DNA from 4 places in the Paenibacillus sp. FSL E2-0178 genome. Region 1 is predicted to be linked to each of the others. Evidence: riboswitches for the same ligand, from Rfam matches in the RefSeq annotation. Region 1 holds a riboswitch; each other region holds the start of a gene.

The links. Region 1 has a riboswitch for cyclic di-GMP ahead of MHI42_RS17180 (transglutaminase-like domain-containing protein). Riboswitches for the same ligand answer to the same signal wherever they lie in the genome.
Region 2: linked by a shared signal. The riboswitch ahead of MHI42_RS33060 (thiamine pyrophosphate-binding protein) and the one ahead of MHI42_RS17180 (transglutaminase-like domain-containing protein) in region 1 are both predicted to bind cyclic di-GMP.
Region 3: linked by a shared signal. The riboswitch ahead of MHI42_RS15255 (PA14 domain-containing protein) and the one ahead of MHI42_RS17180 (transglutaminase-like domain-containing protein) in region 1 are both predicted to bind cyclic di-GMP.
Region 4: linked by a shared signal. The riboswitch ahead of MHI42_RS17970 (collagen-binding domain-containing protein) and the one ahead of MHI42_RS17180 (transglutaminase-like domain-containing protein) in region 1 are both predicted to bind cyclic di-GMP.

The regions. Positions count from the first base shown of each region.
Region 1 covers NZ_CP151953.1:3,960,277-3,968,036, reverse strand. Annotated here, with positions in the region: gene MHI42_RS17200 (glycosyltransferase family 39 protein) at 1-859, shown strand, start outside; gene MHI42_RS17195 (glycosyltransferase family 2 protein) at 941-1,918, shown strand; gene MHI42_RS17190 (GtrA family protein) at 1,908-2,312, shown strand; gene MHI42_RS17185 (class D sortase) at 2,385-3,038, shown strand; cyclic di-GMP riboswitch class I at 3,166-3,246, shown strand; cyclic di-GMP riboswitch class I at 3,320-3,400, shown strand; gene MHI42_RS17180 (transglutaminase-like domain-containing protein) at 3,415-4,224, shown strand; rRNA gene MHI42_RS17175 (16S ribosomal RNA) at 4,589-6,146, shown strand; rRNA gene MHI42_RS17170 (23S ribosomal RNA) at 6,479-7,760, shown strand, end outside.
Region 2 covers NZ_CP151953.1:7,688,212-7,695,971, forward strand. Annotated here, with positions in the region: gene glpK (glycerol kinase GlpK) at 1-1,278, shown strand, start outside; gene MHI42_RS33045 (3-oxoacyl-[acyl-carrier-protein] synthase III C-terminal domain-containing protein) at 1,475-2,467, opposite strand; gene MHI42_RS33050 (hypothetical protein) at 2,570-2,920, opposite strand; gene MHI42_RS33055 (carboxymuconolactone decarboxylase family protein) at 3,121-3,483, opposite strand; gene MHI42_RS33060 (thiamine pyrophosphate-binding protein) at 3,535-5,178, opposite strand; cyclic di-GMP riboswitch class I at 5,297-5,393, opposite strand; gene MHI42_RS33065 (HAMP domain-containing methyl-accepting chemotaxis protein) at 5,898-7,148, opposite strand; gene MHI42_RS33070 (YafY family protein) at 7,272-7,760, opposite strand, start outside.
Region 3 covers NZ_CP151953.1:3,482,116-3,489,875, reverse strand. Annotated here, with positions in the region: gene MHI42_RS15260 (sugar phosphate nucleotidyltransferase) at 1-797, shown strand, start outside; cyclic di-GMP riboswitch class I at 935-1,015, shown strand; gene MHI42_RS15255 (PA14 domain-containing protein) at 1,116-3,503, shown strand; gene MHI42_RS15250 (glycosyl hydrolase) at 3,716-5,230, shown strand; gene MHI42_RS15245 (discoidin domain-containing protein) at 5,451-7,760, shown strand, end outside.
Region 4 covers NZ_CP151953.1:4,140,487-4,148,246, reverse strand. Annotated here, with positions in the region: gene MHI42_RS18005 (SDR family oxidoreductase) at 1-439, opposite strand, end outside; gene MHI42_RS18000 (AraC family transcriptional regulator) at 600-1,475, shown strand; gene MHI42_RS17995 (Atu4866 domain-containing protein) at 1,552-1,803, opposite strand; gene MHI42_RS17990 (zinc-binding dehydrogenase) at 2,009-2,941, opposite strand; gene MHI42_RS17985 (hypothetical protein) at 3,075-3,959, shown strand; gene MHI42_RS17980 (ASCH domain-containing protein) at 4,001-4,423, shown strand; gene MHI42_RS17975 (hypothetical protein) at 4,890-5,264, opposite strand; cyclic di-GMP riboswitch class I at 6,114-6,206, shown strand; gene MHI42_RS17970 (collagen-binding domain-containing protein) at 6,289-7,760, shown strand, end outside.

The DNA of each region.
Region 1 (7,760 bases):
GTCCGGACTGTTCTTCGGAATTGGAGTGGCCTCCAAGTGGATTGTTCTCTACGGTGGAGCAGGACTTGCGGTGATGCTGGCGCTGGCGCTGTTTGAGCGGTATAGGGAGTATAAGGCCGCAGGCCGTCTGCTGGCTGAAGGCAAGCTGACCGGTCAGGAGCTCAAAGCTGCCTGCCGGACAGCGGACCAATCCTTCTGGAAGAACACCATCATCACTTTGGCCAGCTGCATCATATTCTTCATTGCGATCCCGGTTATCATCTATAGTCTGTCCTTTGTCCCGGCGCTCTCTGCTTCGGCGGAAGGCTTCACCATTAAGGGATTGATTGATGCCCAGAAAAATATGTACAACTATCACAGCCAGCTTGTAGCAACGCATCCGTTCGCCTCCTCCTGGTGGGAGTGGCCGTTCATGAAACGTCCGGTATGGTTCTTCAGCGGCGGTGAAGGATTGCCGGAAGGCAAGGCCAGCAGTATCGTGACCATGGGGAATCCCCTCATCTGGTGGACAGGAATCTTCGCTATGCTGGCAGCCGTGTGGCTTACCGTGAAACGCAGGGACAAGAATCTGTACATGATCTGGATCGGGTTCTTCTCACAGTATGTTCCGTGGATGCTTGTGCCGCGTGAGACGTTCCTGTACCATTATTTTGCGATGGTGCCATTTATGATTCTGTCGGTTGTCTATGTCCTGAAGCTGCTTGACAGCAGATTCGGCGACGCCAAATACCTGCGGTATGCCTATGTGGCTGCTGCAGCCATCCTGTTTGTAATGTTCTATCCGGTGTTATCCGGAATGCAGGTTAACAGCAGTTATATCAATACTGTACTGCGCTGGTTCCCTTCCTGGGTATTCTAGGGGCACTATTTAAGAAGGCACATGTTTCAGAAGACAGTTTTATTGCGGGGGATCTCGTAGAAACTTATAGGAGGAACTAAGGTGAAAGCCAGATACAGTGTAATTGTCCCCATGTTCAATGAGGAGGAAGTCATTCAGGTAACCTATGAGCGGCTCAAAAAAGTAATGGATGGTTGCGGCGATTCCTATGAACTGGTTTTCGTCAATGACGGCAGCCGGGACCGCACGGCGGAGATCATGCGCGAGATCAGCAGCCGGGATGAGCATGTCAAGCTGATCGACTTCTCCCGTAATTTCGGCCACCAGGTGGCGATTACGGCTGGTATGGATTATGCCGAAGGCCAGGCAGTCGTGGTGATTGACGCAGACCTCCAGGATCCTCCTGAGGTAATTCTGCAGATGATTGCGAAGTGGAAAGAGGGCTACGAAGTCGTGTATGCCAAGCGGTTGAAGCGTCACGGGGAGACTTTCTTCAAGAAAGTCACCGCTAAGATCTTTTACCGTCTGCTCAGCAGTATGACCAGTGTTGAAATCCCTACCGATACCGGTGACTTCCGGCTGATCGACCGTAAAGTCTGTGATGTGCTGCGCGGTCTGAAGGAGAAGAACCGGTACGTACGGGGTCTGGTGAGCTGGGTAGGCTTCCGGCAGACCATGGTAGAATATGTGCGGGAGGAGCGCTTTGCCGGGGAAACGAAATATCCGCTCAAAAAAATGATCCGGTTTGCGCTCGACGGCATCACCTCCTTTTCCCACAAACCGCTCAAAATCGCATCCTATATCGGATTCTTTCTGTCCTTTTCCAGCTTCATCTATCTGTTCCTGGTATTGTTCCAAAAGGTCTTTACCTCCTGGACTGTACCCGGATGGGCATCTATAGTCGGCGTGAATCTGCTCTTCAACGGGATTGTGCTGATGCTGCTGGGGGTAATTGGTGAGTATATCGGACGGATCTATGATGAGTCGAAGGACAGACCGCTCTATATTGTACGTGAGACCAAAGGCTATCCGGATGCGGAAATAGAAGACACGCGGAAGGAAAGCGATTATGCCAGATAAGAGATGGAGTGCGGGGTTCATCCAGTTCCTGAAATTCAATGCGGTAGGCCTGCTGAATACACTGATTGACTTTGCTGTATTCACACTGCTGCATTCCCTTGGGATGATCAACACCCCTGCGCAGATTATTTCCTATAGCGCCGGTACGGCCAACAGCTTCTTCTGGAATAAAAAGGTGACCTTCCGCGACCGGGACAGAGGCAATAAAGAGGGCTTCGACCGTATGCAGCTGGTCAGGTTTATCGTGCTGAACCTGGTGGTGCTGGGTATATCGGTGCTGCTGATTCATATATTGACCGATTCCCTTGGTATTCAAGTGCTGATCGCCAAAGTGCTGGTCACATTTGTTACGGTGATCATTAATTTCTTCGGAAGCCGGAAATGGGTATTCTGAAAATTAAGAAGCATTGCTTCTTAATTTTTTCCGGGAGGGTAACATCTATTCTATATTACGGAGGCGATTGTCATGCGGAAATTATCCTATTTGATTATACTTGCCGGGGTACTGATTATGCTCTATCCCAAAGGAAGCGAATGGTACAATGACCGTCAGCAGCAAAAGCTGCTGGAAGAGGCTGAACAGGCCTACAGTGAAATCGTTCCGTCTGCCTCAGCTCCGGCCAGTGCTGATCTAAGTAAGCCTTACGCGGAAGTAACCCAGCTGCTGGCGGATGAGTCGGCTGCGGAAGAGCCAGAACCCTCTGCTGCGCCTGAGATTGAAGTCGGAGGCAAGGTGATGGCAATCATCGAAATCGACAAAATAGATCTGAAGCTGCCTGTGCTCGAAGGCGCCACCAAGGCGAATATGAAGCATGCTGCTGCGCATATGAAGGAGACGGCTCCGCTTGGCTCTGCTGGCAATGCTGCAATTGCAGCGCATAGATCAAGAACTACGGGAAGGCTGTTCAACAGATTGAATGAAGTCGGAGTCGGGGACACTATTTCCGTTACAACCGGCAAGCAGGCGTACAATTATGTAGTTTATGATGTGACTATTGTGGAACCAACCGATGTATCCGTATTGAAAGGGAATAAGGATGACAAGATTCTAACACTCATTACTTGTGATCCGCTGGTGAATCCAACGCATAGACTTATCATTCACGCAAAGTTATCGTGATGTTTGTAGAATAATGACGGAAAAACTTAAAATACTTAAAATTTTTATTTGTTTTCGCGGAAATCTAGTGATTTAGGTCTTGATAATAGAAATAGATATGGTAAGATATAACTATACAAAGCTAATACACGATAAACGGCAAACCTATCGAAAGGTAGGGACGCAAAGCTAGAGGGCCTTCCCGTAAGGATGGCAGCCAGCTACCGAATGAAGAGGCTTTTTTTGTTTGTTCTTATTGTGAATCTAGCATTTTATGGTAGAAGCAAGGACAGATAAAGCTTATACGATAACGGCAAACCTATCGAAAGGTAGGGACGCAAAGCTAAAGGGCCTTCCCGTAAGGATGGCAGCCAGCTACCGAAAGGGGTTTTATCCAATGAAGAAGTTCTATTTAATGTTGGTTACACTATTCGTAGTGGTTACGTCGGTGCAGACAGGTACAGCTCAAGCTGCTAATGCAGATGCAAGCTGGTTGAACATAGGTCAACTTGATCAGGGTGTTATCGGAGTTTCTTATAATGTTCCTAAGGATAAGAAGATTAAGCTGATGATCACCAAAGATAATAACAGCTACACCTACAACTTATACACTTCCAAACCAACTGAAACATTCCCGCTTCAACAAGGTAACGGTTCATACAAGGTTTCCGTACTTGAGAACACTACCGGCAACAAATACAAAGTAATCTCTTCCGAGACGGTAGATCTTAGCCTGAGCAACGCCAACGCCGTATATCTGAGCTCCGTACAGAATGTTAAATGGAGTTCTTCCGATAAAGCAGTTCTGAAAGCAACACAGCTTACACAAGGTTTGACATCAGATGAAGACAAAGTGAAGGCTATCTATAATTATATCGTAACCAATGTGAAATATGATTATTCCCTGGCTTCCAGTGTAACTACAGATTACATCCCTAACAACGACAGTACCCTGGCTACCAAGAAGGGGATCTGCTACGATTACGCTTCCTTGTTCGCTACTATGCTTCGCAGTGAAGGCATTCCTACCAAACTGGTTATGGGTAACACAAGTTATGTGACGTCTTACCACGCTTGGAATGAAGTGTTCCTTAATGGCAAATGGGTAACTATTGATACTACAGTTGATGCTGGACTTGCCAAGAACAGCAAAACAGCAGATCTGGTTAAAGTGGCAAGTAAATATACTGCAGCTAAGTTCTACTAAGAGCACAGATGCATTCATAGTTTCATTGAGGATAACCCGCGTATTAATTAAGCGGGTTATTTTTATTTTGGAAAAGGTTGCTTTTTGGTAGAGAGATAGGGTATTATAAATAAGCGTTGTTGGAGCGGCAAACTTAATAAGAAATGACTTAAATAAGTGATTTTAAAATAAAGCTTGCATTACTCGAATGAACGTGATATATTATAAGAGTTGCTGGTGACGCGGTAAGCGCCGCTGACAACGAGCTTGATCTTTGAAAACTGAACAACGAGTGAGTATCGGAAATCACGAAAGTGACTTCCAAAATAGAGAATGTAAATTCTCGTCAGATGTTTCAAAATGAGCAATCGCTCTTTCTAAAACCAATTTGGAGAGTTTGATCCTGGCTCAGGACGAACGCTGGCGGCATGCCTAATACATGCAAGTCGAGCGGAGTAAGAATGGAAGCTTGCTTCCATTCTTACTTAGCGGCGGACGGGTGAGTAACACGTAGGCAACCTGCCCTCAAGACTGGGATAACTACCGGAAACGGTAGCTAATACCGGATAATTTCTTTCCTCTCCTGAAGAGAGAATGAAAGGCGGAGCAATCTGCCACTTGGGGATGGGCCTGCGGCGCATTAGCTAGTTGGTGGGGTAACGGCTCACCAAGGCGACGATGCGTAGCCGACCTGAGAGGGTGAACGGCCACACTGGGACTGAGACACGGCCCAGACTCCTACGGGAGGCAGCAGTAGGGAATCTTCCGCAATGGGCGAAAGCCTGACGGAGCAATGCCGCGTGAGTGATGAAGGTTTTCGGATCGTAAAGCTCTGTTGCCAGGGAAGAACGTCCGGTAGAGTAACTGCTACCGGAGTGACGGTACCTGAGAAGAAAGCCCCGGCTAACTACGTGCCAGCAGCCGCGGTAATACGTAGGGGGCAAGCGTTGTCCGGAATTATTGGGCGTAAAGCGCGCGCAGGCGGTCATTTAAGTCTGGTGTTTAAACCTTGGGCTCAACCTGGGGTCGCACTGGAAACTGGGTGACTTGAGTACAGAAGAGGAAAGTGGAATTCCACGTGTAGCGGTGAAATGCGTAGATATGTGGAGGAACACCAGTGGCGAAGGCGACTTTCTGGGCTGTAACTGACGCTGAGGCGCGAAAGCGTGGGGAGCAAACAGGATTAGATACCCTGGTAGTCCACGCCGTAAACGATGAGTGCTAGGTGTTAGGGGTTTCGATACCCTTGGTGCCGAAGTTAACACAGTAAGCACTCCGCCTGGGGAGTACGGTCGCAAGACTGAAACTCAAAGGAATTGACGGGGACCCGCACAAGCAGTGGAGTATGTGGTTTAATTCGAAGCAACGCGAAGAACCTTACCAGGTCTTGACATCCCGATGAAAGCATTAGAGATAGTGCCCCTCTTCGGAGCATCGGAGACAGGTGGTGCATGGTTGTCGTCAGCTCGTGTCGTGAGATGTTGGGTTAAGTCCCGCAACGAGCGCAACCCTTGACTTTAGTTGCCAGCAGGTTAAGCTGGGCACTCTAGAGTGACTGCCGGTGACAAACCGGAGGAAGGTGGGGATGACGTCAAATCATCATGCCCCTTATGACCTGGGCTACACACGTACTACAATGGCCGGTACAACGGGAAGCGAAACCGCGAGGTGGAGCCAATCCCAGCAAAGCCGGTCTCAGTTCGGATTGCAGGCTGCAACTCGCCTGCATGAAGTCGGAATTGCTAGTAATCGCGGATCAGCATGCCGCGGTGAATACGTTCCCGGGTCTTGTACACACCGCCCGTCACACCACGAGAGTTTACAACACCCGAAGTCGGTGGGGTAACCCGCAAGGGAGCCAGCCGCCGAAGGTGGGGTAGATGATTGGGGTGAAGTCGTAACAAGGTAGCCGTATCGGAAGGTGCGGCTGGATCACCTCCTTTCTATGGAGAATCGTTTCCTGCAACGGAAACATTCAAATCGGAAGTATTACTTCCAAAACTCAGGTTTAGGCCTGTTACTCACTCGTTGGTCAGTTTTGAGAGTTTAAGCTCTCATCTTTACCTTGATCCTTGAAAACTGAATACCGAAACGAATTTGCGTTTTAGAACATCTTTTAGCTGAAACTTGTGAAAGCAAGTTGAAATAGTTATTAGTGCAGAACGAAGGTTTTCGATTGTGCAGCGACCTTTGGCTTTGAATGTGTTGGTGAATGGAGCAATCCATGAGCGGCATTCAAAACAAGAGGAGCAAGCAAGCGAAACACCGGAGTGACGGTTAAGCTAATAAGAGCACACGGAGGATGCCTAGGCGCCAGGAGCCGACGAAGGACGTGGCGAACAACGAAACTGCCTCGGGGAGCTGTAAGCAAGCTTTGATCCGGGGGTGTCCGAATGGGGAAACCCAGCTGTGGTAATTCGCAGTTACTCATTTCTGAATACATAGGAAATGCAGAGGCAGACCAGGGGAACTGAAACATCTAAGTACCCTGAGGAAGAGAAAACAATAGTGATTCCGTCAGTAGCGGCGAGCGAACGCGGAACAGCCTAAACCAAGGGGCTTGCCCCTTGGGGTTGTGGGACGTCTCACATGGAGTTACAAAGGAATATGGTAGGCGAAGAGGTCTGGAAAGGCCCGCGATAGAGGTAAAAGCCCTGTAGCCTAAACTGTGTTCTCTCCGAGACGGATCCCGAGTAGTGCGGGGCACGTGAAACCCCGTATGAATCCAGCAGGACCATCTGCTAAGGCTAAATACTACCTGGCGACCGATAGTGAAACAGTACCGTGAGGGAAAGGTGAAAAGCACCCCGGAAGGGGAGTGAAATAGAACCTGAAACCGTGTGCTTACAAAAAGTCAGAGCCCGATCTATGGGTGATGGCGTGCCTTTTGTAGAATGAACCGGCGAGTTACGTTTAACATGCAAGGTTAAGGTGAGAAGCCGGAGCCGCAGCGAAAGCGAGTCTGAATAGGGCGATTTAGTATGTGGACGTAGACCCGAAACCGTGTGATCTACCCCTGTCCAGGGTGAAGGTGCGGTAACACGCACTGGAGGCCCGAACCCACGCATGTTGAAAAATGCGGGGATGAGGTGGGGGTAGCGGAGAAATTCCAATCGAACTCGGAGATAGCTGGTTCTCCCCGAAATAGCTTTAGGGCTAGCCTCGGTGAATGGAGTGGTGGAGGTAGAGCACTGATTGGGTGCGGGGCCCGCAAGGGTTACCAAGCTCAGTCAAACTCCGAATGCCATTAACTTCTTGCCGGGAGTCAGACAGTGAGTGCTAAGATCCATTGTCAAAAGGGAAACAGCCCAGACCATCAGCTAAGGTCCCCAAGTGTGTGTTAAGTGGGAAAGGATGTGGAGTTGCACAGACAACCAGGATGTTGGCTTAGAAGCAGCCACCATTGAAAGAGTGCGTAATAGCTCACTGGTCGAGTGACTCTGCGCCGAAAATGTAACGGGGCTAAACACACCACCGAAGCTATGGCTAGATGCTTTGCATCTGGGGTAGGGGAGCGTTGTATGTAGGTTGAAGGTGTACCGTAAGGAGCGCTGGAC
Region 2 (7,760 bases), 3.7 Mb from region 1:
ATCGGCATTACCAATCAGCGTGAGACTGCACTGATCTGGGACAAGGCTACCGGAACGCCGGTCTATCCGGCGATCGTCTGGCAGGACCGCCGGACTGCAGAGCAGTGTGAGGCGCTTAAGGCGCAGGGAATGGCCGGAGAGATCGCTGAGAAGACGGGTCTTGTCATCGATGCGTATTTCTCGGCAACGAAGCTGGCCTGGATTCTGGACCATGTGCCGGGGGCCAGAGAGCGGGCGGACCGGGGAGAGCTGCTGGCCGGAACCATTGACAGCTGGCTGATCTGGAAGCTTACAGGAGGCGCTGTGCATGCTACGGATGTTACCAATGCTTCACGGACCATGCTCTACAATCTGCATGAGCGCAAATGGGATGACGGCCTGATTGAGGCGCTGCGCATTCCGCCCTCTATTCTGCCTGAAGTAAGGATGTCAGGCGGGGACTTCGGGGCTGCAGACAAGCAGTGGTTCGGTGCAGATATTCCCATCCGTTCTGTGCTTGGGGACCAGCAGGCGGCATTGTTCGGTCATACCTGCCTGGAAGCAGGCAGCGCCAAGAACACCTACGGCACCGGCTGTTTCATTCTGATGAACACAGGCACTGAGGCAGTGACTTCGAGTCATGGCCTGTTGACCACGGTAGCCTGGGGTATGGGAGACGAACTCTATTATGCCCTTGAGGGCAGTGTGTTTGTGGCTGGAGCAGCGGTACAATGGCTGCAGGAGGGCCTTGGGCTGATTGTAGCTCCGGCGGACTCGGAAGAGAAGGCGAGTGAGGTGGAGGACAGTGAGGGGGTTGTGGTCGTGCCGGCCTTTACCGGCCTTGGTGCACCCTACTGGGATATGTATGCCAGGGGCGCCGTGTTTGGACTGACCCGGGGAACGACCGCCGCACATCTGGTCCGCGCAACGCTGGAGTCGCTGGCCTTTCAATCCCGCGATGTCATCGGGGCGATGGAAAAAGACGCAGGCATGCCGCTCAGCGGCCTGAGAGTGGATGGAGGCGCCGTGCGCAATAATCTGCTGATGCAGTTCCAGGCGGACATTCTTGGGAGCGACGTAACCCGTACTACGTATGCGGAGACCACAGCGCTCGGCGCTGCGCTGCTGGCAGGACTCACCTCCGGCATATGGACCCGGGAGCAGCTGGAGAGCTTCAATAAGGCCGAGAAGGTATTCTCACCGCAGATGGAGACGGAAGAGCGTGAACGCCGTTACAATGCCTGGCAGGACGCGGTGTCCCGGACTATGGGCTGGGAGAAGCATGAAGGACAGAGGTAACAAGAACAGCTGCTGATATGGCAGACTGCGCTTACCGGATGAATCGGATAGATTCACCTCAGGCAGGATGAACGCTGCAGGTTCTGCCTGGGGAGAGTCGGGCCCTGACGTGTACATAAAGAAACAGCCCGCTGGCAGGAATTCTGCTGCGGGCTGTTTGGATATCAACAAGAAACTATAAGTTCAACGGCTAAGATTAATACTCCATTACAAAAGCGACATTCTGCCAGCCGGCGCCTACTGTCCAGAACAGGACCTTGTCTCCGCGTTCCAGCTGTCCGGTAGTCACTGCTTTGTGCAGGGCGATAAACGGGCTGCTGGTGGAGGTGTAGCCGAATTCATCCCCGATGTAGACGGCTGCATCAGCGTCAATTCCGGTTTTGCCGGCAACGGCCTTGATATTCGGAAGTGACAACTGCGAGAAGCAGGCGGCCTTGATGGATTCAGGTGCGATTCCGTTATTGCTGAGCAGGGTGTTAATTGATTCTGAAGCAGCATCCACACAGATGGAATCATCGAACGGGATGAACTTCACATTGAATTCTCCGGCAGCCACACCCGTACGTCCGAGATTGGCTAAACCTTCCGCCGGGAACAGCGAGTTGCCGTAGACGCAGGTATCGGTCTGATAGATCGAATCAATGAAGCCTACCGAATTCTCGTCACGCTCCAGAATGAGCGCGGCAGCTGCATCACCGAAGTTGGCGTAATATACCGGGTCATTCTTGTCCGCATGCGGGGCAACGTAGTCAGAACCAATGACAAGTGCACGGCGGATTCTTGGGTTCGCCATCATTTGACGGCTGACCTGTTCAACCGAAGCGGTCATTCCTGCGCAGTTGGCATTACTGTCGATACAGATCGTATGCGATGCACCATTAATCAGGCGGTGAATCATCAATGAGTTCGTTGGGAAAATATATTCAGGAGTCTGGCTTGCATAAGCGATCAGGTCAATGTCTGCGCCGGTCAGGCCGGTCTTGTCCAGTACATTGCTTGCGGCTTCAAAAGCCATCGTCAGGGAGTTCTCATCCTTGCTGTCGATACTGTAGCGGTTTTCACGGCCAAGAGCAGCCAGCAGGCCACGGATATCAATTCCCTTCTCATCGAAGTGCTGAATGAAGAAGTCATTGCCGATGCTTTTGCTTGGATGATAGATAACAATGTCCTTAATGCGAATCCCTGCCATAGTAAACCTCCTAAAAGTTTGGGTAGCCCGTAAGCATACACTTAGTTTCGTGAGCGAATCCTGCGTTTCAAACCGCTAATAATGGTTTAAAAATAAGTTAACCTAAGCTTGTACCGTGGACGTGATTTCCAGGTTTTCGAGTCCTGCTTTGCGGCCCAGACGTGCCAGCTGCATTTTGAGAATAGGGTTATTCTCAAGGGTAAGGCTCACTTTTTGGAAGCCGTCTGCCTTGAACATGATGAAGCAGCCTTCGAGCAACGGCACAACATCAGGAGCGGTTACATTCAGCTTGCGGCAATCGATATCCAGTGCATATTCGGATGGGTTGATCGGATTGATGGTCTGCTGATAGGCTTGTATCGATTTAAGACCGTCCTCGTTCGAGAAGGTTCCTTCCAGCTCGATGTTAATTACTTTCTTCGCATTGTCTGTCTTCAAAATAAATTGTCCCATGTTCATCTCTCCCGTAATTTTAATTGCATGACTATTCAGAGTGACCTGATGATTCATCATGTTGATATCCCAAAAAACTACGTTCCTGCGACGATATTCGACAAAGTGAACTTGGTTTTGGGATATTTTGCCTTCATTATAACCAGAACTTTCTTGAATACGCAATACAAAAGTCGAATGATGTAATATTGTGTTATTAATTATCGAATTTCTTCCAGCGTCTCCAGCAGAACATTGAACGCCGAGATCACTCTGGGTGCGCCGATACAAGGTGTCAAATGAAGCAGGATACCTTTGATTTGATCAACGGTCATCCCCACGCGGAGCGCCATTACATAGTGAACACCCAGCTGCTCAAATTGTCCCATGGTGATCAAAGAAGAGATGACGGCAATTTCTTTCCAGTCTGAACCGATGGTGGTCCGTTGAAAAATATCACCGTATGCATTGCCCATGATATACTCGGCTAATTCGGGAAAATGCTCTTTAATAGGAGCTAGGGCTTTGGCCCCATAGTCCCCGGAAAGATTGGTGAAATGGTCCAGTCCGCTGTCTACGTTCATATTCACTTGTTTGCCTCCTGATAGTAAGTTAGGAAATCTGTAACATACAGCCTAGTTGAGATCCAGTGTACGGTGGGCCGTAGGAGGCATTTCGTCACGGTCAGTCAACAGCTCAATAACAGCTACGCGGTTAAGTTCAACTGCTTGGCTGATTGCAGAGGCAAACTCCTCTTGCGTCTCTGCGCGGAAGCCGGTGGCTCCCAGGGACTCAGCAAACTTCACTGCATCCATGGGGACTTCAAAGATGGTTCCATCAATACGTCCGGTTGTTTTTTCCATACCCTTAAGCGCCATATCCAGCTGCATATTGTTCACAACGATGAAAATAACCGGGATATTCTTGCAAACTGCTGTGTTAATTTCAGTTCCGAGCATCATGAAACAGCCGTCACCGGTAATGCAGAAGACCGTCTCTTCCGGCGCAGCAGCCTTGGCACCGATGGCCATGCCGATTGAATTCCCCATGCAGGCGAAATAGGCATCAAATATAAAGCTCCCCGGTTTCTTCACGTTGAACCATTTGACCGCATTGAAGCCGTGGCTGCCGTCATCAACAAACACGCTGCTGTTGTATGGAATCAAATCGCTCATCGTGCTCATTACCGAAGCCAGCGAGAGCTTGGACAGCACAGGCAGCTCTTCAGTATAGTGATTGGAGATTTCTATTTCACGTCTGGTTATGGTGGACGGATCAATCTTGCCGAGATACAGCTCCAGGTTGTCACGCAAATCGCCGCCGACGGAAATGGTATCGGAAGTCAGTATTTTACCGACAAAGGTTGGATCAACATCAAACTGGATCAGCTGATCCGGATGATTCTCCTTCTTAAGATTGCATATGGTCATATCGCTCAGACGCGAACCAAGCACGATAAACAGATCACTGTTGTTCAACATCTCATCCCCATGCGTACATCCGCCAACGCCCACAGGACCGTGATAGAGCGGGTGATCCGCAGCAATGGCTCCTTTACCGCCGGGGGAGGTTACTACAGGTATGTTGAAGGTCTCGGCCAATTGAACCAGTTCCTTGTGCGCACCGGAGCGGTTGACTCCTTTACCGGCAATGATCAGAGGTCTGCTGGAAGCATTGATCGCTGAAATGACCCGTTCGTAGTTGGCGTAGCTGACGAGCCTTTCCCGCTGCGGAAGGACAATCCGGCATTCTTCAAGGCGCTCGGTCTGAACATCAAACGGAATACATAAATGAACAGGTCCTTTCTTGTCACCAAGGGCGATAGACAGGGCATGATTGAAAATCGTACTGAAATGGTCGCCGCGTTCAACCAGCTTGCTGAAAAGAGTGGCCGGTCTGAACATGTCTGCCAAATCGGCAAGGTAGGATGTGGAATCCTGACACTGGGGAATCCCCAGCTCTTTAATGGACTGATGACCGGTAATGAAGAGCACCGGGAGATTGTTGGCTTTGGCGTGTGCTGCTGCGGTTAACAGATTCGTTCCGCCGGGACCGGAAGTGCCGAAGGCAACCCCGAGACTGCCTGTTTTCAGTGCATAGCCGCCTGCTGCGAAGCCAGAGCTGGACTCATGCCGGCCGGGAATAAACTCAATGCCATAGTCAACAAGTTTGAGAGCTATAGGACAAATGGACTTGCCAATAATACCAAAAGAATGTGTTACCCCAAGATCGCGTAATGCTTCCGCCATATAATCTGCAACTGTCTTCAGAACATCCACCCCACAAGTTGTTTTTTGATTGTATGCTAGCAATAGAAAACCTGTACTCGAAATAGGAGCACAGGCCTGTTGCACGAATCACCATTACTGAACGCGGATTCCCGGACGTTCATAGTTTTTCAGCAACCTGGCTGTCATGATCTCACCGGATAAGTGAGACTGTAGATCCATGGCTTTGCGTCATTCCCTTTCGGTGAATTTTGCCTCATATGTTGTTATCAATACAGCGAAGGATAATTTTCCTTTACAATATATTCCTCGCTCGCCTTTTGTCAATAAGCCTTTTGCAGCAAAACGCGAAATTTGGCGAATATTCAGATGTAATAGGAGATGAAATATTAGATATTCAAACTTTTGAAAATGGATGCGTCTGGAAGACCAAAGTCTTATAATGCAAATGCAGAAAAAGAGCGGAATTTAATCTGCATAAGCCATAAGCCTCATAACATCATGGGAACCTCATAAAACTATGCAGATGTATTAGAATTATAGGCTGGAAGAACCCTTAAATAGGTCTTAAGAAATAGGTGATTAAAATTTAAAATAATGTTAGTTTATTAGTAATAAAGAATTAGCAGTAAAGAAGTGCAAAGGCGTTATTTTAGGGTTATGCACTATTTTAACACTTTGTGAATATTACATTACAATCTGCTTTTTTCATGCCAAAAAGAGACCGTTCCCGCAGACTGCTCTGCGGAAAGGGTCTCTTTGGGCTGCTGCTAGAATTTGAAAATATGGATTGTTTTTTGCAGCTGGAAGACAGATTGTGTCATTTTCTCGGTCTCTTCCGCTACGGACTGCAGGGCATGAATTTGTTCGTTCATTGCCGCGGACACCTCCTCGGTACCTGCTGCCGTCTCCTGGGTAATGGCCGAGATATTCTCGATTGCCCCGGAGATCTTGAGCGCACTCTCCAGCATCAGATCACTCTCAGCGGAGAAGGAGGAGATCTGCTCGGTTATGTATTGCACACTATGTACGATCTGCGCGAAAATATGTGCGGTCTCCGTTATCATCTCGTTCTGCACCTGAACAACCTCTTCATTAATAGCGATGTTATCGATAGCCTGCTTGATATCGGCTTCGATGCTGCGTACCAGCCCGAATACTTCCTTGGTGGAGGCGGTTGATTCTTCGGCAAGCTTGCGGACCTCCTGCGCTACAACTGCGAAACCGCGTCCGTGCTCACCTGCGCGTGCAGCTTCAATGGAGGCGTTAAGCGACAAAAGATTGGTTTGTTCGGCAATTTCCGTGATGGTCTTGGTGATCATGGTAATGCCGCGGGCATTCTGTGAGAGCGCTTCGATCGTATCTGCTACTTTTTGTGTAGCCTGGATATTCTTCCGCATGCCTTCGGCTTGAGTGTCTACGGACTGGCGTCCCTTTTCAACCAGCTCCAGTGTATGGGTGGAGCGTTTGTTCATTTCCTTGGTAGAGTTCGTATAATTGGAGACTTTGGTTTCGATATCTTTGATCGATTCCGTCATGTCAGCAATATCCACCGAGATTTCATTCGCACCCAAGGCAAGTTCGTTGGAGGAGGAGGCTACCTGTGCCATTACGATCTTCAGGTTCTGGTTCTTGTCCTCAATCCCCCGGCTGGCATCCATAACCTGGCGGGTAAGCTGTGAAACGTCGGTCAGGATCTTCTTCAATTTATCGATCATAGTGTTGAAGGAGCGGCTGATGTCGCCCATTGATCCGTTCTCGTCTGCACGGCTGGTGAAGTCGCCTTTGGCGATAGTATGCGTCACATTGGAGATATCCTCAAATGAAGATGTAAGCGTTCTCTCAATGAAGCGCGCAAGCGGGTAGGTCAGTGCGGCCAATACCGCAATCAGAATAATACCGATAATCACCTTTCCCATTGCAATGAGCGTAATTAACACAGGGACAGCGAATAAAGCGGCAACCAGGTAACATCCGGCAACGATTCTTTGTTTTAACGGCAGCTTGTTCATCCAGTCCATAGACTATAGTTCCCCCTAGAATTAAATATTGTGTATTGTAATATTATAGGGGGTTAATGCGTAATCGGTCTATTGTAAGAACTGACATAAAACTTCTTTCCGGGCTGCTCCAAAAGAGTATGTTTACACATTGTCTTCATATAATGCAGCCGCTTCCCGCAGAGTGGCCGCAACATTGTCTGCAAGCTCTGCCGGAGCGGTAACTCTAATGCCCGGGCTTAGGGATAAAATGATCCGGCAGGCAGACTCCGGCGTATTGAATTCGGCTTCGACGGAGTGCCAGCCGGGTGAAGGTGAATGCTCCTGGTATAGTACGGAAACATAACGTTCTTGTTTAAGATCCTTCATTATAGTGTCCTTCACGAGCAGCTGGGCAGGATAGCGGGGCAATGCAGATTTGAATGCCATGGTAGAAGCTTCCCAGTAATGTGCCAGATTGAAATCCTGAGGTCTGCTAAAATATTCATCCGTGACTTCAGCACTACTTATTCTGGATACCCGGTAGGTCCGCATTTCACCGCCTGTTTCGGCCACGGTGTACCAGACACCACGTTTGGCTACGAGTCCAAAGGGTGAAATCAGCCGCTCTGATCTCTCCTCCCCGCGCATGTA
Region 3 (7,760 bases), 480 kb from region 1:
ACGCCCTCTGGAACTGCGGCGTGTTCGCTTTCCGTCTAGGTTATCTGCTGGATATTCTGCAGCGCAAAGGACTGCCGCTGAACTATGAGGAACTGCAGAAGCAGTATAAACTGCTGGCTTCCATCAGTTTTGATTATGAAGTGGTGGAAAAAGAAGAGAATATCGTAGTTCAGCCTTACGCCGGATTCTGGAAGGACCTGGGCACCTGGAATACGCTGACCGAAGAAATGACCAGCAATCATGTCGGCAAAGGCTTCGTCACTGCTGATTCCGAAGGCACCTGCCTGATCAACGAGCTGGACATTCCGATCACCGTGATCGGGGCGAAGGATCTGATTATCGCCGCCAGCCCGGACGGAATTCTGGTTACGCACAAGGCGGAGAGCCCGCGCATTAAGGAAGTGCTGAAATCTTTTGAACAAAGACCGATGTACGAAGAACGCCGCTGGGGTCACTACAAGGTAATTGATTATGTGAAATATGCGGAAGGCAATGAGGTGCTGACGAAGCGGATCTTTATTTCTGAAGGTAAAAATATCAGCTATCAGCTGCATCACAAACGCAGTGAAATCTGGACCATTGTCAGCGGTGAAGCCAGCATTGTGCTCAATGAGAAAATGCATAATGTGAAGGCGGGGGATGTCGTACGGATTCCGGAAGGCACCAAGCATGCGATCCTGGCATTGACAGATATGGAATTTATCGAAGTGCAGACCGGCTCTGAGCTGGTGGAGGAAGATAACATCCGAATCACCTTGGATTGGGAAGATATCGCCTTGCAGCAATTCATTTCGTAGGTCTAATTTATCTATATAACCAATTGTTACAAATCCAAAACAGGTATTAAGAACCAATTATTAAGAAAAATTCATTTTTGCTCTTAATTAAAACTAAATAGGGACGATATTTACGGTAAGAGGGATTAATCCTTCCAATACGACAAAGGCAAACCTAATCGAAAGATAGGGACGCAAAGCTATAGGGCCTTCGCAAGAGTGGCAGCCTGGCTACCGAAAGGAAGATGGATTTTGATAACTTACCGTAAGTCTCGTTTGCTGTGCACTGTGCTGTCTCTGGCCCTTTTATTGACTGCAGTACCTCTGGGACTTGGCGGAATGCCTTCATCTGCAGAAGCTGCCTCTAGTTCCAAAGCGCCCGTTAATCCGGAGGCTTCAACCGAAGCAGTCAGATTGCTGGATGATCTGTATTCTATCACTGGAAAAGGCATTATTACCGGCCAACATGACTATCTGGAAAGTCCGGACGAATTCAGCAACAAGCTGAAGGGAACCAGCGGACAATATGCTGCTCTTCACGGCTATGAACTGGGCGTAATCAGCGGGCAATCGGAAAGTACAGCAGCGGCGCAGCGCAGAAATGTTGTGAACAGCGCGATCAACTGGTATAAGGGCGGCGGCATTGTAGCCATGACTTTTCATGAGAATCTGCCAGGTACCGCATACCTCTGGTCCAATGTTCAGAAACCGCTGAGCCAGGCGGAATTCAATAAATATATTACTCCGGGTACAACACAGTACACTGCATTGATTGCAGATCTGGACAAAGTGGCAGTTTCACTTAAAAGCCTGCGGGATGCTGGTGTTCCCGTACTCTGGAGACCTTACCACGAAATGAACGGTGACTGGTTCTGGTGGGGGAAGAAAAATAATTTTGCTGCGCTTTGGAATATTATGTATGACCGTTTCGTGAACGTTCATAAATTAAACAACCTGCTGTGGGTATGGAACCCCAATGCACCCAATGCCTGGTCTGATCCTTATGCGCTGACCTATCCGGGGGCTGACAAGGTGGATGTACTCGCGGCAGATATATATGAGAACGATTATATGAATAAATACCATGACAGCCTGCTCGCTCTTGCGAATGGCAAACCGATTGCCATTGGCGAGAATGGACAAATGCCAAGCACGGCAAAGCTGCAGCTCTCCCAGAAAAATTGGGTATATATGATGAGCTGGGGAAAAATGCTGTATGAAACCAACACCGATGCTACCATCAAAAACTTCATGAGCGACAGCTATACTGTGACCCGGGACGATTATAAAGCAGGCACATTTGCTACGGCGACACCGAAACCAACAGCAACGTCAACGCCGGTACCTACAGCAACGCCAACGCCGGTACCTACAGCAACGCCAACGCCGGTACCAACAGCAACGCCAACGCCGGTACCAACAGCAACGCCAACGCCGGTACCCACAGCAACACCAACGCCGGTACCGACAGCAACACCAACGCCGGTACCGACTGCAACACCAACGCCGGTACCTACAGCAACACCAGCGCCAGTACCGACTGCAATGCCGTTACCGGTACTGACGCCGCCCCCTGCTTCCAATGATTCTGTGACGACCCCCGTCGTTCAGAATGGTCTTCAGGGAGAATACTTCAAGAACATGACGCTTTCGGGTACTCCGGTCCTGGTCCGGAATGATGCGCTGCTGAACTTTAACTGGCGCCAGGCAGCGCCGGATGCCAAGCTCGGAGTGGATAGCTTCTCCATCCGCTGGACGGGTCAGATCAAACCGTCTTTCAGTGAAACCTATCAGATTATCACTACATCCGATGATGGTATCCGCGTCTATATTGACGGCACAGCTGTAATCGACAGCTGGACCAAACAGAGCGGTACCGAGCGTACAGGAAGCATAAACCTGCAAGCAGGCCGGCTGTATGATATCAAAGTAGAGTATTACGAGAATGCCGGCGATGCCAATATCCGTCTGATGTGGCAGAGTCCAAGCCAGGCGAAGGCAACTGTCCCTACAAGCGCGTTATTTGTGAACACGTCTGATTCTTCAGCCAGCAAAGCAGCTTTGGATGCTCCGGCTGTGACTGCAACACCAGTACCAACAGCAACGCCGTTACCAGTATCAACACCAACACCGGTGCCGACAGCGGCACCAACGCCGACAGCGGCACCAACGCCGACAGCGGCACCAACGCCGACAGCAGCACCAACGCCGACAGCGGCACCAACGCCAACAGCGGCACCAACGCCAGCAGAAGCTCCATTACCGGAGAATCTTACGGCCGAGGCTCCTGCGGCGAACGGGCTGATTGCGGAATATTTCAATAATATGACGTTGTCTGGTGCTCCGGCAGTGGTACGTACCGATGCAGTGCTTGACTTCAACTGGCGTCAAGGCACGCCGGATGCCGCAATCGGCATAGATTTCTTCTCTGTACGCTGGAGCGGTAAGCTCAAGCCGCTATACACTGAGACTTATCAGATTTATACCACTTCAGATGACGGCATCCGCGTACGGATCAATGGTGAGCTTGTGATCGACAGCTGGATGAAGCAGAGCGGGACCGAACGCACAGGAAGCATAAGCCTGACAGCCGGTCAGCTATATGATATACAAGTGGAGTACTATGAGAATCAAGGAGATGCCAGAGCACGCCTGATGTGGGAGAGTCCGAGCCAGGTTAAGGCAACGGTTCCTGCGAGCGCACTGTTTCTCCCTTCCGCTTCCTAAGATCATACCCCCGCAGCTGCATTCATTATTGGCGCTGATACTGGTTAAGACGTTACAATTCTAAATCCTATAAAGTCCAATCTTAATGGCCCTGCTTATCAGCAGGGCTACTAAGCTATAGACCATCCGGGTAATTCAATGCAGCCTATTAACAGAGAACTGCATGCCTGCACGCCTAAGGCGGCAGTGAGGCCCGGGGAAAGGAGATTATATTGAACACTTACCGTAAGTACAGGCTATATACAACAATTATTCCAATTATCCTTATCCTTTCTCTTCTGCCATGGGGGGAGGCGCGCAGTCTTCCGGTAGCACGTACCGTCAATACTCCTGCCGCTCCAATCAAACCCGTTAATCCCTCCGCTTCCAAGGAAGCCACCGCACTGTTAAGCTATCTGTCCGATCTCAGCGGCAAAGGTATGATCTCCGGCCAGCATGATTATCTGGAGAGTCCTGATGAATTCAATAATAAGCTTAAAAACGCAAGCGGGCAGTATGCCGTTCTGCACGGCTACGAATTGGGAGCCATTAACAACCAGTCCGAAGAGACCATTGCCGGGCAACGCCAAGCTGTCGTAGACAGTGCTATTAAGTGGTACAAAGGCGGAGGCATTGTGGCGATGACCTTCCATCAGAATCTGCCGGGAACCTCTCCCGAATGGACTAATGTGAAAATGAACCTGAGCCAGGCCAAATTCGACGCCTACGTTACTCCCGGAACACCCCAGTACAAAGCCCTGATTGCAGAGCTGGATGAGGTTGCCGGATATTTGGGTGAGCTGCGGGATGCAGGGGTGCCGGTCTTATGGCGGCCTTATCATGAAATGAACGGCAACTGGTTCTGGTGGGGACAGAAGGATAACTTCGCCAAGCTGTGGGACATTGTGTATGACCGTATGGTGAACACGCATAAGCTGAATAATCTGCTCTGGGTATGGAACCCGAATGCACCGAACGAGTGGGCAGAGCCTTACAGCAATTATTATCCGGGTGCCTCCAAGGTGGATGTACTGGCAGCCGATATTTATAACAATGACTTTAAGCAATCCTATTACGAGAACCTTCTGAAGCTGGCTGACGGCAAACCCATCGGTATCGGGGAGAGCGGAGAGCTTCCAGACCCTGTCATATTGTCTCAAACCCAGAGTAAATGGGTATATACGATGACATGGGGGAAAATGCTGCTCGAGAATAATAATCTCCAGAAAATTCAAAGCTTTATGAGCAATAAGTACACCGTATCACGGGATGATTACAAGCTGGCACTGAATGCTCAGATCAACACACTTACTGCGGTATCGCGCAACGGTCTCAAGGGGCAATATTTCGGCAATGCGGAGCTGTCCGGCAAACCGCTGCTTACCCGGAATGACAGCAGGATTGACTTCAACTGGCATGGGGATTCACCGGCGCCGGGAATCGGCAAGGACTCTTTTTCCGTACGCTGGACCGGTAAGATCAAGCCAGTCTACAGTGAAAAGTATACTTTTACAGCCTCTTCCGATGATGGCATCCGTGTGTGGATCGGCGGCAAGCTGATCATTGACAGCTGGAAGAAGCAAAGCGGTGTCAGCCGGGAGGGAAGTATAACTCTTACAGCCGCAACTGCCTACGATATTAAAGTGGAGTATTATGAGAATCACGGTGACGCAAGCGTCCGTCTGATGTGGCAAAGCCCGCGCCAGAAGCAGGCGGTGATTCCCCAGAACGCGCTGTCTCTTCCTTGAGGAATGAAGCTGGTCATGACGAATGAGGCTCTACGGAAACCGGTACATTACAGCCACCCTGGAAGAAAGTGAGGACAAGGGAATGAGGACTAGACTCAAAACAAAGAGAAATAAACCCATTCATCAACTACTAAAATTTGCAGCTTTGATCATCTTGTTTCTGTTGTCCGTTTCTGTCTTCGGAGAGGATGGGACAAATAGCGGCGAGGTGGAAGTTGACATGTCGGAATTATCTGCGGCCAAGGATGCGGGTCCTGCAGTTCCGGAGGGGACTGTGCTATGGAAGCTTGGCCAGCATGACGGTTCAGCCGCAGAGTTTGCAGCAGCCGGATCAAACGGGGCCAAGGGGGTATTCAGCGTTGCTTCAGCCGCAGCGAAGACGGCGGAGCTTCAGAGTATCCCGTCCGGGCTGCACGGCGCTACCAATCCTGAACTGCGGATTACCTACAAGCTGGATAAGATCCCGGTTAACGGGGTCTTATTTCGTGTCAGCATCCTTGAAGCCTACAAATCTGTACCGCAGATGAGCGTATTCTCCAACCGGCAGCTGTCAGGGATTATTCAGATTGCCGGTGTAGACGGTACGGACAGTAAATATGATTTCCGCAAAACCTATGAGCTGTACATTCCCAAAGAACAGCTCATCAGCGGAACCAACGAGCTGACGCTGCGGGCAGCGCGCGGGATCTATTCCTCGGCTGCGGAGGATAAGTATAACTGGTGGACATGGGATAACCTTAGTCTGGAAGCACTGAAGACTCCGGTTAAGGAGCCGATTCACGGGAGCTATACGCTGACCGGAACCATGGTCAACAACAAACAGTTCTATTTCGACAAAGGTGCCGTTACGCATTTGCCTTATATTATGAAATGGCTGGGTTTAGCCTACAGCGGCAACATTATGCGGACCAGCTGTGCCAGCGATGTGGGCAGATCCTGTGAGAATATGGGAGAGTACTATGAGGTCCTGAAGGATTATAATATGCAGGCAGTTGCCCTCTATCTGTATACGGGTGATATCAAGCTCAAGGAAGACGGTTCACTGCCGGATGATGCGGAGAAGAAGCTGACCGATTATTTCAAGCAGTACGGCCAGTATTTCCAGTATTATGAGGTGGATAATGAGCCCGGACTGTTCAACCGTTCCAAAGCAGTCAATCTGGCGATAGCCGACTGGCTGAATAAGAAAGGCAAGACGATCGCACCACATCTGCAGACGGTGGCCCCGGGCTGGGCATACTGGCCGGGTTACAGCGAAGATTCCTGCGGCAATCAGAAGGGGACGCTTAAGCAGTGCGGCGATCCGGACGGCTGGGAACGTGACCCGGAGCAGAGGAATGAACTGGAGGAAGTTACGGATTTGACCAATGGGCATTCCTATGGGGAATCCTACATTTTCAGCAACGGAGGCAGCTTTACAGAGAATCTGAAGACCTTCGGGGGAGCGGTTGACGGCCTCAGCAAAAAAATGCTCACCACCGAATTCGGCACCTCGGATACTCATGTGGATGCCTATCAATACGGCGCATCCGAGCGGACTGCGGCGGTGTTTGACCGGATTATGCGCGGGCATATCGGATATGCCGATATGTTTGTGCAGCATGCCGCTTTCTTCAAGAACTTCAGTCTGTTCAAGTATGGCTTCAACCTGGAGGAGCATGATCCGGGAGCTACAGAGATTTATTATACCAAAGAAGGTGAAGACTCACGCGTAAGTATTATGCGCCGGCTGGATCTGGCTTATGCCACACACGGGGCGCCGCTGAGCTACCAGATTACGAACAAAGATGATTTGGCTGACAAACTGGTGTATGTGCGGGCGGTAGACACTTCCACCCTTGAGCCTCTGGCAGGCAGCGGAGCCACATCCAACAAGCTGCTTGTGAACTTTGTCAATTTCGAAGAAACCGAGCAGACGGTTAAAGTAAAGGTGACCATGCCGGAGAAGACCGTATATGAGGGTGAACGCTTTGGCCGCGGAGATACTTATGAAGAGGCACGCAGCTATATGTCGGGCAGGAATGCTACACCTGTGCTGGAATTCACCGAAACGCTGGCTCCGGGTGAGGCGGTGCAGTATATTCTGCAGCCCTCTTCCGAAGTAGCGGATGTGGCGCCGCAAGGCTTCAAGGCCGCGGCAGTCAAAGGGCTGTCGATGCATCTGAGCTGGCTGGAGGCTCCCGGGGCAAGCTATGAAGTGCTCCGGGCCGACGGCCCGGGCAGTGAACTGAAAGTGATTGCGGCAGGTGTGCAGAGCACAGAGTACACTGACAGCAAACTGCAGGAGGGCACATTGTATACTTATGCGGTAAGAGTGTCAGGCTCTGGCGTCATGTCAGAGAAGACACAGATTACAGCAACCGGACTCGTCCCGCTGGACCGGACCGGCTGGAAGGTTACGTCTAATGTGAACACGGCAGCCTCGAAGCCGGAGAGTGCCATTGACGGAGACCGGCGTACACGCTGGGATACCGGCAAACATCAGGCATCAGGTGAATACTTCCAGATTGATTTAGGTGCAGTACATGCA
Region 4 (7,760 bases), 180 kb from region 1:
TATAGGCGCCAACGGAGGCAACATTGATGATATGGCCGGAATTCTGTTCCTTCATTACGGGAATAGCAGCTCCGATCCCGTGCAGCACACCGCGAATATTGACATCAATCATACGGTTCCACTCCTCGATCTTTAATGCATCAAGTGGCGATAACGGCATCACACCTGCGTTATTTACAAGGGCATCAAGGCGTCCGAATTGATGAACTGTAAATTGGACGATTGATTTCATTTGCTCAAAATCCGTTACGTCGAGGGAATGGTATTCAGCAATCCCGCCCGCGCTTCTGATCTCCTCCGCCAGCTTTTCTAGCCTGTCCGTCCGTCTTGCACCGAGCACCACCTGTGCTCCACGCTTAGCGAGCCATTTGGCGGTCGCTTCTCCAATGCCGCTACTGGCACCGGTAATAAGCACTACTTTATCTTTTAATGTCGACATGCCACACCGCTCCTTTTATGAATGAAATACGCTTAGGTGTTACATGTTCATTATGCTGCCGACTTCAAAGCTTGCGGTAGCCGGATACTGTGAAGAGATTGCCTAATTCTCCAAAATGCAATAAAGTAAATTGTAATAGTCGCAGAATGGAGGAATACGCTTGACTGAATTGACCGAACGAATCGAACGTATTGCCGTACAAGATGGGACCATCGTTACCGCCTATCCTGCTCTTTCTTTTATTCGTTCTTCCGACATATCCGCGCCAGTGCCTGCGGTATACAAGCCATCCCTGTGTGTGATTGCTCAAGGTGCCAAGCGGGTAATGCTGGGACCGGAAAGCTATTGTTATAATCACGGAAGCTATCTGGCCGCTTCCGTGCACCTGCCAATTACCGGACAAGTCATTGAAGCCTCTCCAGAGACCCCGTACTTGTCCCTTCAGCTACAGTTCGATATGGATCAGATTTTGGATGTGATTCAACAATCCAATGTCACAGAAAACACAGGACAAGAACCTCCCCGCGCTTTGGTTATCAGCCGGATGAGCGATCCGCTTCATGAGGCTGTCATGCATCTAATCCGTTTGCTGGATACGCCGGATGATCTACCGGTGCTGGCTCCTTATGCAGTGCGCGAGATTCTTTACCGTATGCTGCAGACTGAGCAAGGGGACTCTATACGGCAGTTCGCTCTCTTGGGCAGCCGTGCCCATCAAATTGCCCACGTGATTGAAGGGATGAATCTCCACTATGCGGAACCCATGCGGGTGGAGAAGCTCGCGCAAGCAGCCGGAATGAGCAAATCATCTTTTTTTGCCTGTTTCAAAGAAGTGACGGCAATGACCCCCCTCCAGTATCAGAAACGCCTGCGGCTGACAGAAGCTCGGAAAATTCTCCTGGCGACAACGAGCGATGCGACAAGTGTCGCTTATCAGGTTGGCTATGAGAGCGCCACGCAGTTCAATCGTGAGTATGCCCGCTTGTTCGGCCAGCCGCCTATTCGGGATGTACATCGGTTCCGGGAAACGATATAGTTGCATCACACAAAAACACCGCCTATTCTCCTGAGAATGCGGTGTTTTTGTTATTCCTGTTATGTGGAAACTTGGTTTACTCCCGATACAAGACCATGCCTCCGTGATAGAGCACCGAATCGCGAAAATCACCATCGGCGGTGAAGCCGGTATCATCTACATATTCAATGTGATCACCTGTAATAGAATAACTTCCTTGATAAGCGCTTTTTCTGCTTCCGCGTGCTTCATCATAGCGGCCGTTAGGCAGCAATTCATGCCTTATATAACCATCTGCGGTTACCCACATCCCAATAAAAGGATGGGAGGGGTTAATGCTATCTTCCATTATATTCATCCTTTCTTTATTTATTTAGTTCTGCATGTTTATTATCCTCCTTCAATACAATGGGGGGTAGCCTGATTCATTGAGATTGTTGCCTAATCCTCCATTTAAGAGATTGAGAATATTATGACCAATTTAACCTCTTTTGTGGTGACACGGGTCTGCCATATCTGTCGTGCGTGCTTTACAGGCGCTTTTTATATCAGAATTAATCGATCAACAGCACGGCCTTACCGGAATATCTGCGTTCCAGCAGCGCCTCGGATACCTCCGCTATCTTCTCCCATGACGCTTCCACTTCAATGAGGGGTATTAATTGGCCTGTTGAGAGGAGGCCGGCCAGCAGTTTGAGATCGTCGGCTACGGAGTAACGGCTAACTTCTTCTCCAAGAAAGAAGCTGTACAAGGTTCTGCCGCCTAAGCCTCTGACATCAAGTGTGGAGTAAGGAGAGGCTGAATGTCCCATCGAGACTAGGGTCCCTCCCGGTTCCAGCTGAGGCATCAAAGCAGCCAGTGTATCACCGCCCACCGAATCCACGATTAGATGATAAGGCCCAAAAGGAATTGCCTGAGATATCGCAGCTTCTCCAACCACAACCTCATTAGCGCCGGCTTCCCGGGCAACCTGGGCTTTTTCCTTTGTTCTTGCTACACCTACTGTAAATGCCCCGGACTGTGCGGCTAACTGATGAGCCATGATTCCCACGCCTCCAGTGGAGCCGGTGATCAATATTTTCTTGCCGAGCAGCATCCCGCCCTTTCTAAGGGTGTAAAGTGCGGACAGGCCTGCTACAGGCAAAATGGCGGCTTGGGCGAAGGTTACGTTATCCGGTATCTCTGCCAAGAACGAAGCGGGGGCTGCTACCCGCTCTGCCCATGCCCCCATCGGAAGAAGTCCGGTGACACGGCTTCCTTCTCTGGGCCCGGTGCCGTTCCGGGCTTGCTGGACAACAGTTCCGGCAAAATCCCAGCCCGGCCGGAATCCCTCAGCCTCCTTCCTTGCATCAACAACTTCACCCCGGTTAAGGGAGAAGGCATGCACTCTAACGATTGCCTCCCCGGGCTGGGCCTTCGGTGCGGCGACTTCCTTGACGGTCAAATATCCCTCAGCCGGTGAGTCTGTAACAATTGCACGATTCATAGAATCTCCTCCATAAATATAATTAGATGCGTAATGGAAATTGCGCCCTGTTTTCATAGTGGAGTATACTGTAGGAATTGGCTTGTACCAAGAGTAGAACTACACCTCATTATGGATAAAGGCGGTGAGCCTGATGACTATACGTAAGGACCGGAACGTTCAGGAAGAAACATTGAAGGGCCTGATAGCTGAAATTGAGAACCTTCGCGTAACACGTCAACTGGATTATGCTAATCAACCCCATCCGTTGTTGAAACGGTTTACTCAGCAGGAGCTTAACGATATGGCTTGCCCTACGTATAAAAACCTATTAATGGGACGCTCACACCGCATGCCGGATCGCCGGATGATTATCTGTATTGCTGAATATCTGGAGTGTACAGCCGTTGAACGGAATGCTCTGCTGCTGGCTGCCGGTTATCTCCCGGTCTATCCGGCGCTTGAAGGCGCAGCTATGGAGCAGGCGCTGGAAGAAGTGAGGCAGATCCTGAGCAGCCTGCCGCTGCCGGCAATGATTGTGAACCACATGTTAAATATCAAGGCGGTGAATGAACGGTTTAGCCGGTTATTTGAGCTGCCTGCTTCCCCTGCTTTCTATAAGGGCTTGAATATGGCCGATCTTCATTTCAATGCTGATTATCCTGTGCGTTCCCGCTCAACCTTCAATGCCGCATCCTTTGAATTATGGGAATCTCATGCAGTGGAGGGTATACATGCTTACCAAAAATTACACACCGGCTCCAGACAGGAGCCATGGTATACGCATAGCCTCGAAAGACTCCGGCAATACAGTGATTTCAATAAGTACTGGAATAAGCGGCCTGACAACACAGGTAACGAATATGGTCAGCACAAAATGATCTTAGCCAGAATGGGTGCCTCAGATAAGTTGGTTCCTATCCGGTACAAGCAAATTCATATTTCCGCGGGCCATCATCTATATCCAAGAATTGAGGCCTACATACCGGTCGATGAAGCTGCTCATACAGTTTTTGAACAACTGGGAAGCTGCGTGTAAACTGGACATTATGTGTTTTCTGGAATGGAGGCAAGCCTTGTATGAAGTGTCTGACGATTCGCCAGCCTTGGGCCACCTTAATTGCGCTGGGTGAAAAACAGATCGAGACCCGTTCCTGGCCGACGTCTTACCGGGGGGATTTAGCCATCCATGCCGGTATGCAGGTAGATAAGGCCATATGCAAGACGGAGCCGTATCAATCAGTGCTTGCCCGGCACGGCTACACCGCGGATAATCTGCCCTCCGGAGTAATCCTTGCGACCAGCCGGCTGGCCGGTTGCTGTGGGGTTACGCCTCAGCAGGCGCAGCAGAGCTGGCCGGGCGGGAATGAATATGTGTTCGGTGATTATGCAGAAGGCCGGTATGCCTGGAAGCTGGAAGGGGTAGTTGCGCTGGCTCATCCTATACCTGCCAAAGGGCGCTTAGGTTTCTGGGAATATCCCGTTCTTGAGCAGGAGTGGTGAATCCGTTTGTGGCCAAATAAATAAAAATTTCATGCAGATCAGCTGTCAGCGGGTATGATAGGGATATTCAGCGGGTAATCTTCTTATATATAAGGAAAGCGGACTCTGCGGCGGTATGTTGCGGGAGCCAGGGCAGAATTGCCGGGAAGGAGCGTATGCATAAGAGATGGGCAGCCTTCTTATCGCATGGCTTTGTATGCTTTGTTTGTTTATTGTGTTTAAGGATCAGGTAAGCCGGAAGATCCTGTATCCCGTAGCGGCTGTGGTTATCTGCGGCACGCTTGGGTATTGGACGATTTTAATGTAATCTTTATCTGGGTATCAGCTTATTTTCAGGTAAGGGATGTATATTGGGGTTACCAAACATCCCCCGGTGTAATATGGTACCCTGAGGTCTTGCCGATCATGGCGGGCCTCTTTTTTATGAGGGGAGAAACGCTGAGAATTAACATCGCCAGAATGCTGTTCATCTCAAGGCGGTTGAATCCGGAGTGCCAAGACCCAGATATCTGCGCATGCGGATAGTAGACTGGGCGGTAATGACATCATCCAGCAGCAGCATCCGTTCATGGTAACCCCTGCAGACAAATTTGGCTTCAATGCCAACTTCCAGCTGCTGCTGTGCATAGACCTTCAGACCACGGGCTCTCATCTCGGTGCGGACATTCCGCAGGTCGGCTATGGCTGCGCCCGCCGCTGTCCGGACAACCTCCAGGTAAGGAGCGGGTGTGCGCAGCTCTGCGGATAGGATGGAAGCATCGCGTTCAAAGGCGGATAAAATGAGCGGCAGCAAGATATACGATTTCACCAGCATATTGTCCTGGCTCTCAGCTCTGTGCATCAATCTCACCCCCTTTGATGAGAACGTATATTCGTAATTTAACCCGAAGTTCAAAAAAAATCAATAGTATTTAAAAAAGAGGGCTATTAATGTGACATAATTCACAATAAAATAGGAAAAATTATTTTATATTAAAATTGAAATAATAAAGATTAAAAATAAATCAGTTTAAAAGGAGAATGGCAATGAGTCATGAAGGAAATCTCCGCCGCGGTTTATTATTCGGGTTATTCCTTAGCGTTCCGCTCTGGGTGTCAATGATTGGCTGGATTCAGCTGCTCTAAAAATGGATTCCTGCGTGTGCAGATTTTCAGCCCTCTACGCAAACTCCCTAGAACTGTCGATTAAAGACTGCTGCCAGGGTTTGCTTAGGCGCCAGTTTTTGTGAAAATATATGAATATCATAGAGCCCTTACTATAAAAGAGCTCTCCGGTATGAACGGAAAACGGGCGGTATCCTTAAAGGGGATAGCGCCCGTTTCTTCACGTTTACCATGGTGAGCTTTGCTTAAGCGGAGATGAGTTGGGGGAAGGGGGAAGGAATAGGACTAAAATACTAAATTTTAATATTTAAAATTGTAAGAAATAGCTATGTGAAAAGGAAAAAATACTGCGGCGAATTAGCGGGATTATCGACTTTTTTCGTCAGAAAGTTATATTCTCATCTTGTATAAACCCTTATATATAAAGGGTTTATCAATATTTTTTTATCAAAAAAATAGCTGTGAAATGAATTGGAAATATATTGACAATATGCCATTAGGCATCTAAACTGAAGTTAGTTCTAAAGTAACAAATATCACAGATTTCAGTTGGGTATTACATAAGCTTTTCCAATTTCATATCAATCATGTACAAACGCAAACCGTTTCGAAAGAGCGGGACGCAAAGTCAGGAATCTGATGCCCCTTAAGTCCGGGCTATGGTCGTCCGGCCGCCGTGAAGCTAACCCTTCGTGGCGGCCTTTTTTTTGTTATAGTTTTGCGGCGATTTCATAGAATAGTTGAATAGGAGGTGTAGATTATTGAGAAGAAAAATGCGAAAAGCGGCCGCCTTTATTCTGGCGGGCGTACTGACCGTAAGTAGCGCCTTTACTTGGGGGACGGAGGTGAGGGCAACATCTGGTGTGCCTTACAATCCAACGCCGGTCTTGGGGATTGCCGGGAATTTTAATGCTTTTATCTTTGACGATTTCACGCAAGGCAATGATCAAATTGAAGGCCGTCTTGCAGCGGGGGGGAATATTACTCTCTCTGGAGGTTACGGGGTAGCCAGGGCCTACAGGAATTCTTCAGCCACCGACGTACTCGTTGCCGGCAAGAAGTTTAAACATTCGGGCAGCGGAGAAATCTACGGAAACGTTGTGTATGGGGACACCATTGAAGCCAATGAGCCTAGTGTGAACATTATAGGCGCGAAGAAGCAGGGAAGCCCGATTGATTTCCCGGCTGAGAAGCAGTATCTGATCTCGCGTTCTGCAGCATACGGGGCATTGTCCGCTACGAAAGAAGTTGGTAATAATTATGGAACACTTACAATAAGTGCGCCGGATCTTTTCAACGTAGTTCATCTGGATGCGGCAACGCTGGCGAATACAAACAATATTCAATTCAACATTGCCCAGAATGCCACGTTAATTATTAACATAAGTGGAGCTACGGTCAATGTACCAAGTTTCGCAATGAATAACGGTAGAGCAAGTCAAGTGTTGTTCAATTTCTACGAAGCGACCAAGGTGAATATTGCGTATACGACCTTCTTGGGAACGATACTGGCGCCTAAGGCGGATGTCAATTATTCCGGTGCAGAGCTTTACGGAACGCTAATTGCCAAGTCTTTTAGCGGCGGAGTAGAAATGCACCTTGGAACATACGAGGGAGATGGACCGCCGCCAAGTCCGACGCCGACCGCAACACCAACACCCAGCCCATCGCCAACACCAACCGCAACACCAAGCCCGACACCAACAGTGAAACCGACTGCAACGCCAACGCCGACGGCGACGGTGAAACCAACTCCAACACTGACACCAACACCGACAGCAACGGTAAAACCGACACCGACGGTAAAACCAACCGCAACACCAACACCGACAGCAACGGTGAAACCGACACCGACGGTAAAACCAACGCCAACACCTAAGTGCACTCCGACGCCAACACCGACAGTGAAGCCGACACCAACACCAACGGTAAAGCCGACACCGACAGTGAAGCCGACGCCGACGCCGACACCAACGGTAAAGCCGACGCCGACAGTGAAGCCAACGCCGACACCTAAGTGCACTCCGACGCCAACACCGACAGTGAAGCCGACACCGACAGTGAAGCCAACACCGACAGTGAAGCCAACACCGACAGTGAAACCGACACCAACAGTGAAACCAACGCCGACAGTGAAACCAACGCCGACAGTGAAACCGACACCAACAGTGAAACCGACACCAACAGTGAAACCAACGCCGACGGTGAAACCAACGCCGACAGTGAAACCGAC